2 regions of the Psychrobacillus sp. FSL K6-2365 genome follow, and region 2 is predicted to be linked to the other one. Evidence: a T-box and tRNA genes for the amino acid it is inferred to sense, from the RefSeq annotation. Region 2 holds a T-box; the other holds one or more tRNA genes.
What was found. A T-box is a leader RNA that pairs with one kind of tRNA and senses whether it is charged. The one in region 2 lies ahead of ileS (isoleucine--tRNA ligase), so its partner is inferred to be a tRNA-Ile.
Positions count from the first base shown of each region.

Region 1: it has a tRNA-Ile gene. The T-box ahead of ileS (isoleucine--tRNA ligase) is inferred to sense a tRNA for this amino acid. The anticodon was not compared.

Region 1 covers NZ_JBBOOO010000001.1:3,320,099-3,324,536, reverse strand. The annotation lists gene MKY29_RS16765 (nucleotidyltransferase-like protein) at 1-277, shown strand, start outside; rRNA gene MKY29_RS16760 (16S ribosomal RNA) at 747-2,301, shown strand; tRNA gene MKY29_RS16755 (tRNA-Ile) at 2,395-2,471, shown strand; tRNA gene MKY29_RS16750 (tRNA-Ala) at 2,488-2,563, shown strand; rRNA gene MKY29_RS16745 (23S ribosomal RNA) at 2,718-4,438, shown strand, end outside.
Region 2 covers NZ_JBBOOO010000001.1:1,556,796-1,561,233, reverse strand. The annotation lists partial or broken gene ileS (isoleucine--tRNA ligase) at 1-2,864, opposite strand, end outside; T-box leader at 2,918-3,158, opposite strand; gene hpaB (4-hydroxyphenylacetate 3-monooxygenase, oxygenase component) at 3,210-4,438, opposite strand, start outside.

The sequences.
Region 1 (4,438 bases), 1.8 Mb from region 2:
GGAAACTTTAGAAAAAAGATTAGAACTTCTATTCCTAGCAAGTGATTTCTTAATCCATTCCCGTACAAAGGATGGAGCACAGCACATTGTAGAAGTATTAGGATTAAAAGAGTTTTGGACTATCCAAGAAATTCATGAGCAAGAAGAACTTAAAAACTACTCTGTAGATTTAGAGGTTTTCATCGAGTTTCTAATAGATAAAGGATATATTTTAATTGAAAAACAACAAACAAAAAGCAATGAAATCATGCACAGATACTACAAAGTAAGGATGTAGAAACAACACATAAAAACGGACAATTAAATTTGTTCGTTTTTATTGTTGACATATGATTTTATTTCGTGCTATTATAATAAGCGTCGTCAAAAGCAATACAAACTATTTCAAGTAAATAGAACGAAAAAGTTTTTGAAAAAACTTCTTGACACTTGGTTGATACGGTGGTAAATTAGAGAAGTCGCAAAAAACGACACAGCAAATTGAACATTGAAAACTGAACATGCAAAACGTTAAGAAATATAGCTTATCAACTAACTTTGTTAGTCTGATAGCAAAACAATTTTGACATCATTAAATGATGATGCCAGCAAAACAAAATGAGCTTTTAAACTAGTTCTATTTGTTGGATTTCGAGATGCAAGTAGTTCGAGGAAACAAGTGAGTGAAAGAGGGAGCGTACTAACGTACGTGACCGACTGAGCGAACGAAGTTGACGAAGAAATGCGCCGCATATCGGAAGCCAACTATTATGGAGAGTTTGATCCTGGCTCAGGACGAACGCTGGCGGCATGCCTAATACATGCAAGTCGAGCGAATGACGAAGAAGCTTGCTTCTTCTGATTTAGCGGCGGACGGGTGAGTAACACGTGGGCAACCTGCCCTGTAGATTGGGATAACTCCGGGAAACCGGGGCTAATACCGAATAATCCATTTCCTCACATGGGGAGATGTTAAAAGACGGCATCTCGCTGTCACTACAGGATGGGCCCGCGGCGCATTAGCTAGTTGGTGAGGTAACGGCTCACCAAGGCGACGATGCGTAGCCGACCTGAGAGGGTGATCGGCCACACTGGGACTGAGACACGGCCCAGACTCCTACGGGAGGCAGCAGTAGGGAATCTTCCACAATGGACGAAAGTCTGATGGAGCAATGCCGCGTGAGTGAAGAAGGTTTTCGGATCGTAAAACTCTGTTGTGAGGGAAGAACAAGTACGAGAGTAACTGCTCGTACCTTGACGGTACCTCATTAGAAAGCCACGGCTAACTACGTGCCAGCAGCCGCGGTAATACGTAGGTGGCAAGCGTTGTCCGGAATTATTGGGCGTAAAGCGCGCGCAGGCGGTCCTTTAAGTCTGATGTGAAATCCCACGGCTCAACCGTGGAAGGTCATTGGAAACTGGGGGACTTGAGTACAGAAGAGGAAAGCGGAATTCCAAGTGTAGCGGTGAAATGCGTAGAGATTTGGAGGAACACCAGTGGCGAAGGCGGCTTTCTGGTCTGTAACTGACGCTGAGGCGCGAAAGCGTGGGGAGCAAACAGGATTAGATACCCTGGTAGTCCACGCCGTAAACGATGAGTGCTAAGTGTTAGGGGGTTTCCGCCCCTTAGTGCTGCAGCTAACGCATTAAGCACTCCGCCTGGGGAGTACGGTCGCAAGACTGAAACTCAAAGGAATTGACGGGGGCCCGCACAAGCGGTGGAGCATGTGGTTTAATTCGAAGCAACGCGAAGAACCTTACCAGGTCTTGACATCCCGCTGACCGGCCTAGAGATAGGCTTTTCCCTTCGGGGACAGCGGTGACAGGTGGTGCATGGTTGTCGTCAGCTCGTGTCGTGAGATGTTGGGTTAAGTCCCGCAACGAGCGCAACCCTTGATCTTAGTTGCCAGCATTCAGTTGGGCACTCTAAGGTGACTGCCGGTGATAAACCGGAGGAAGGTGGGGATGACGTCAAATCATCATGCCCCTTATGACCTGGGCTACACACGTGCTACAATGGACGGTACAGAGGGTCGCAACCCCGCGAGGGTGAGCAAATCCCATAAAACCGTTCTCAGTTCGGATTGTAGGCTGCAACTCGCCTACATGAAGCCGGAATCGCTAGTAATCGTGGATCAGCATGCCACGGTGAATACGTTCCCGGGCCTTGTACACACCGCCCGTCACACCACGAGAGTTTGTAACACCCGAAGTCGGTGGGGTAACCCTTACGGGAGCCAGCCGCCGAAGGTGGGACAGATGATTGGGGTGAAGTCGTAACAAGGTAGCCGTATCGGAAGGTGCGGCTGGATCACCTCCTTTCTAAGGATAATATCGGAATACGAATTTTTATTCGTATCTTAACGTTTTGCAGTTCAGTTTTGAATGTTCATATTATATATGGAAATTCAAAGAGGGCCTATAGCTCAGCTGGTTAGAGCGCACGCCTGATAAGCGTGAGGTCGATGGTTCGAGTCCATTTAGGCCCACCATACCTTTTTAAATTTCGGGGCCTTAGCTCAGCTGGGAGAGCGCCTGCCTTGCACGCAGGAGGTCAGCGGTTCGATCCCGCTAGGCTCCACCAAATTATCTTATTTGCTCCTGCGATTATTTGTCGCGAAGGAACAAAACCATTGTTCTTTGAAAACTGGATAAAACGACATTGAAACAATAAACAACAAGAAATTCAAGTTATGATTATTTACGTAATCATGACGTGTAAGACTTTTTAACTTTTAGGTTAAGTTAATAAGGGCGCACGGTGAATGCCTTGGCACTAGGAGTCGACGAAGGACGGCACTAACACCGATATGCTTCGGGGAGCTGTAAGTGAGCTTTGATCCGGAGATTTCCGAATGGGGAAACCCACTGTTCGTAATGGAGCAGTACATTTGCGTGAATACATAGCGCATCTGAGACACACCCAGGGAACTGAAACATCTAAGTACCTGGAGGAAGAGAAAGAAAAATCGATTCCCTGAGTAGCGGCGAGCGAAACGGGAATAGCCCAAACCAAGAGGCTTGCCTCTTGGGGTTGTAGGACACTCTACATAGAGTTACAAAGGAATGAGTTAGACGAAGCGATCTGGAAAGGTCCGCAGGATAGGGTAAAAGCCCCGTAGTCCAAAATTCATTCTCTCTTGAGTGTATCCTGAGTACGGCGGAACACGTGAAATTCCGTCGGAATCCGGGAGGACCATCTCCCAAGGCTAAATACTACCTAGTGACCGATAGTGAACCAGTACCGTGAGGGAAAGGTGAAAAGCACCCCGGAAGGGGAGTGAAATAGATCCTGAAACCGTGTGCCTACAAGTAGTTAGAGCCCGTTAATGGGTGATAGCGTGCCTTTTGTAGAATGAACCGGCGAGTTACGATTACATGCAAGGTTAAGTTGAGAAGACGGAGCCGCAGCGAAAGCGAGTCTGAATAGGGCGAATGAGTATGTGGTCGTAGACCCGAAACCAGGTGATCTACCCATGTCCAGGATGAAGGTAAGGTAACACTTACTGGAGGTCCGAACCCACGCACGTTGAAAAGTGCGGGGATGAGGTGTGGGTAGCGGAGAAATTCCAATCGAACCTGGAGATAGCTGGTTCTCTCCGAAATAGCTTTAGGGCTAGCCTCAAACGTTAGAATCTTGGAGGTAGAGCACTGTTTGGACTAGGGGCCCATCCCGGGTTACCGAATTCAGACAAACTCCGAATGCCAATGATTTATGTTTGGGAGTCAGACTGCGAGTGATAAGATCCGTAGTCAAGAGGGAAACAGCCCAGACCACCAGCTAAGGTCCCAAAGTATTTGTTAAGTGGAAAAGGATGTGGCGTTGCTTAGACAACCAGGATGTTGGCTTAGAAGCAGCCATCATTTAAAGAGTGCGTAATAGCTCACTGGTCGAGTGACGCTGCGCCGAAAATGTATCGGGGCTAAACAAATCACCGAAGCTGTGGATTGATACCTTTGGTATCAGTGGTAGGAGAGCGTTCTAAGGGCGTTGAAGTCAGACCGGAAGGACTGGTGGAGCGCTTAGAAGTGAGAATGCCGGTATGAGTAGCGAAAGACGGGTGAGAATCCCGTCCACCGTATGACTAAGGTTTCCTGAGGAAGGCTCGTCCGCTCAGGGTTAGTCGGGACCTAAGCCGAGGCCGATAGGCGTAGGCGATGGATAACAGGTTGATATTCCTGTACCACCAAACCACCGTTTGAGTAATGGGGGGACGCAGAAGGATAGGGTAAGCATGCTGTTGGTTATGCATGTCCAAGCAGTAAGGTGTGAATGTAGGCAAATCCGCATTCTATAACATTGAGCTGTGATGGCGAGGACGTATGTCCGGAGTTCCTGATTTCACACTGCCAAGAAAAGCCTCTAGCGAGGTGATAGGTGCCCGTACCGCAAACCGACACAGGTAGTCGAGGAGAGAATCCTAAGGTGAGCGAGAGAACTCTCGTTAAGGAACTCGGC
Region 2 (4,438 bases):
ATAAAATCACGAATTTGCCCTTCTTCTATTAACTCAGTAGTTAGCTTCGTATTTATAAGTACCTTATAGATTCCATCCTCTAAAAATGCATAACCTTCTTTCATATGGGATTCTGTATTTACATGCTCTTTTAACAATACATAGGATTCATTTGCCAAAACTATTGTTATATTTCCTTCTGATTTTAGTAATTCTTTTTCGGAAACCGTCAAATTCTCCACATACTGTTTCACATCATTCACATTTTTACCAAATACAGCACCAGCTGTTTTGAAGTTTAACTTAAACGAAACTTCTTCTAGCTCTTCCAAATCCGTTACAAAATTTATTTTTTTTATGTTTAGTTCGTCTTGAATAATAGATTCATATTTCTTTAAGTTTTCGTTGGATACTACTGTATAAATGACCATTTCGGCTAGTGGTTGTTTTACTTTCAAGTTATATGAATTTCGGATGCTTCGACCTAACTCCACAATCTTCAATACAGTATTCATATCATCCTCTAATTTTCTATCGATGAAATTACTTTGATGTTTTGGATAGTCCTGAAGATGAACGCTGGCATTTTGTAATTTTAAATGTATGTCCTCTGCGATGTATGGACTAAACGGTGCAACTAATTTACTAACAGTACTTAATACTTGGTATAGAGTATTAAATGCTGCAAGTTTATCGTCAGAAAAACCTGTCGCCCAAAAACGCTGTCTCGATCTACGAACATACCAATTACTTACTTCCTCTACTAATTCAGCAATTTCACGAGTAGCTTGAGTAATTTGATAATCTTCCATAAACTCTGTTACCTTTTGAACTGTACTATTCAGCCTTGAAAGAACCCATCGATCCATTTTTGTTTGTTCACCAGGTTTCGTTCTATCGAAGGTAAACTGATCAATATTTGCATATAGTGAATAAAATTTAAAAATATTATCAAGTGTATCGAGTAGCTTAGAACTAGCTTCTTGTACAATCTTTGACGAAAAACGTTTTGGATTCCATGGAGAACTATCGACTAATAATGACCAGCGTAATGCATCGGCACCATACTGATGCATTAAATCAAGTGGATCTAGTGCATTCCCTTTACTTTTAGACATTTTTTGACCTTGTTCATCTAATACATGTCCGAGTGATAACACATTTTTGTAAGGTGCTTTTCCTGTAAAGAGGGTTGATACAGCAAGCAAACTATAGAAGAATCCTCGAGTTTGATCAATTCCTTCTATTACTACATCTGCAGGGAACTGATCGTTAAATTGTTTATTATCACCAAATGGATAATGGTGCTGTGCAAAAGGCATTGATCCGCTATCAAACCATACATCGATTACTTCAGGCGTACGCAACATTTCCCCACTACATTTTGGACAAGTACAGAGAATTGCATCTATATATGGCTTATGCAACTCTAAGTTTTCAGGCAATGGCTTAGATGCGAGTTTTGCTAAAGATGTAATACTAGTCGGAGCTACTTCATATTCACAGGTTGAACAAATCCAAATGTTTAAAGGGGTTCCCCAGTAACGATTTCGGCTGATATTCCAATCCACCACATTTTCTAAGAAATTCCCAAAACGCCCTTTTTTAATATGGTCAGGATACCAATTTACCGACTCATTATTTTCAACTAGCTGTTCCTTTAATGCTGACATCTTAATGAACCAACTGTCCGTTGCATAATAAAGTAGAGGTGAATCACAACGCCAACAATGAGGATAGCTATGTTCGTATTTCTCCTTATGAAATAATAAGCCGTTATTCGCTAATAACTTAATGATCTCAACGTCACTGTCCTTCACAAATTGGCCAGCTAAATCTGTGACCACTTCTGTATAACACCCTCGTTGATCCACGACATTTACGAAAGTAAGTCCGTTTTGTTGTACTGTTAGATAATCATCCTCACCATATGCAGGGGCAATATGCACTATTCCTGTACCACTCGTTTCTGTTACATAATCCGCTAACACAACAATATGCCCTTTTGTTATATCTATATAATGGAATGGCGGAAGATAAGGAACACCTTCAAATTCGACTCCTGAATGTTCACTTAGGACAATAGCTTTTTCTCCTAACACAGCAGGAACTAATGATTTTGCAAGTATATATATTTCACTTTCTACCTTAGCCCGCACATAGACTAGATTAGGATTCATAGCAAGCGCTACGTTTGCTGGTAGGGTCCAAGGTGTTGTAGTCCAACCAAGAAAGTACTCATCAGCATTTACGAGTTTAAACTTAACCGTAGCAGAGAGATCCTTTACATCTTTATAACCCTGTGCCACTTCATGTGAACTCAAAGATGTTTGTCAGCTAGGACAATAAGGTGATACTCGATGTCCTTTATAAAGCAGTTTATCGTGATGAACCTTACTTAAAATATTCCAAACACTTTCCATATACTCGTTACTTAATGTTAAATATGGGTTATCCATGTCTACCCAATAACCAAGTTCTTCGGTAAAAGAACGCCAAATTTTTTCGTATGTGAATACACTTTCCTTGCACTTCTTAACAAAATCCTCAACACCGTAATTTTCAATATCTTGCTTCCCTGATATTCCTAGCTGCTTCTCTACTCCAAGTTCAACTGGTAAACCATGTGTGTCCCATCCTGCTTTTCGCTCGACTCTAAACCCTTGCATAGTTTTATAGCGAGCTACAACGTCTTTAATCGTTCTTCCTAATGCGTGGCCGACATGCGGTAGGCCATTTGCTGTTGGTGGTCCCTCATAAAAAACAAATGGAGTGTTCTCTTCCCGGTTTTGTACAGACTTTTCAAAAGTTCTATTGCTTTGCCAATACTCTCGAATTCTTTGTTCCCTTTGTACTTTACTTTCTTTTACATCTTGCGCACTCATCACTATTCCTCCTATATATTGTATAAAAGGCATACAAAAAAACCCGTCCCAAGTAAAGGGACGGGGTTAACCGCGATACCACCCTAATTCTATTGAGCCGATCCAATAGCACTTAGCAACGTACAAATCATACGTGTTCTTTTTAACGGTAGACACCCGGATAAGCTTACTAAAATCTTCAGCTCTTCTTCTCAGAGAGGATATTCATGTATAACCTGCACACTGACTTTCACCAAGTTGTCAGCTCTCTGGGGAACAAATCGATACATTACTCTTTCTCTTCAACGAATTTATATGCTTTTATTGAATAGTAATATAGCAAAATTAGAAGATAGTGTCAATTATTTATTGTTCCAAAATATCTTTCACTCGTTGTACATATTCTTCCGTATCATAGGAAAAGTATAACTGACTTGCCAAACGAACAGGATCACCAAAGAAAAAACGTTCATATAGTGTTTGTCGTGTACCAAATGCACTCATAGTTAAATCCCATGCTAATCGGAAAAGTTTGACACGATCCTTTCCAATGTCTTCCCAAGATTGTAAGTAGTGATTTAAATCATTTCTAATAGGCGATTGAAATGCACTTTCGGTTGGGATGGACATTAATCCACTGGCACCTAAGAGCTGAATTATTTCGCTAAAACGCGGATATATGCGTGGAAATACATTCATAGCAATTTGTAATGTGGTGCTGTCTGGTTGCATCCATCCGCCTTTGTCTACTTTGGCCTCTGCTTCTGATTTTAACACCAACGCTTTCATCGTTTCCAAGGCAATAATTATTTCAGTTGCTTTCTCTTGCACATGTTGATATTCTTCAATATTAATTGTTTCAATAATAGATTGGACAATTCCCAATATGAATTCAGTTTTCACAATCTGCCTAGATGCTACTTGATGAAGCGTAAAGGGCAAGAACGAGCTCGACTTCATAAAATTAGTTGATATAAATAAATTGTCATAATAAAATACACGCTCCCAGGGAACTAAAACATCGTCAAATACTACAATACTATCAATTTCTTCGTACTTCGAACTTAATGGATAGTTAAAATTGGAGTCTCCTCCAACAAATGATTCCCTACCGATGAACCTTAAACCTTTTGTATTACAAGGTATGGAAAATGCAAAGCTATTACCTTCTTCTGCTTTCCCCCCTGCTGCAATAACTAATAGTTCATCCGTTATTCCACCTTGTGTCGCAAGTAGTCGTGCACCTTTTATAATGATTCCATCTTTGTTCTTGCCTACTATTTTTGCGGCTATAGGTTCATCTGAACGTTCCACATAAAGTTGTGTGCGATTTACTTGTGGTTCTATAAACGTATGAGTCATAGAGATGTCATTTTCTCTTGCATATTCGTAAAATGATTGTAGATTATCTGGAAAACAATTCTTTTGGTCCCGCAATAAATGAACTGATGAGGCTAATGCCATTAATACTGTGTTCATATAATCCGGACTTCTTCCCATGAGTCCATTATTCGATTTAGCCCATTGCTGTACCATTTCTCGTCTTGCCACTAAATCCTCTTTTGTCTTGGGCTGCAAATATGACATTCCTACCC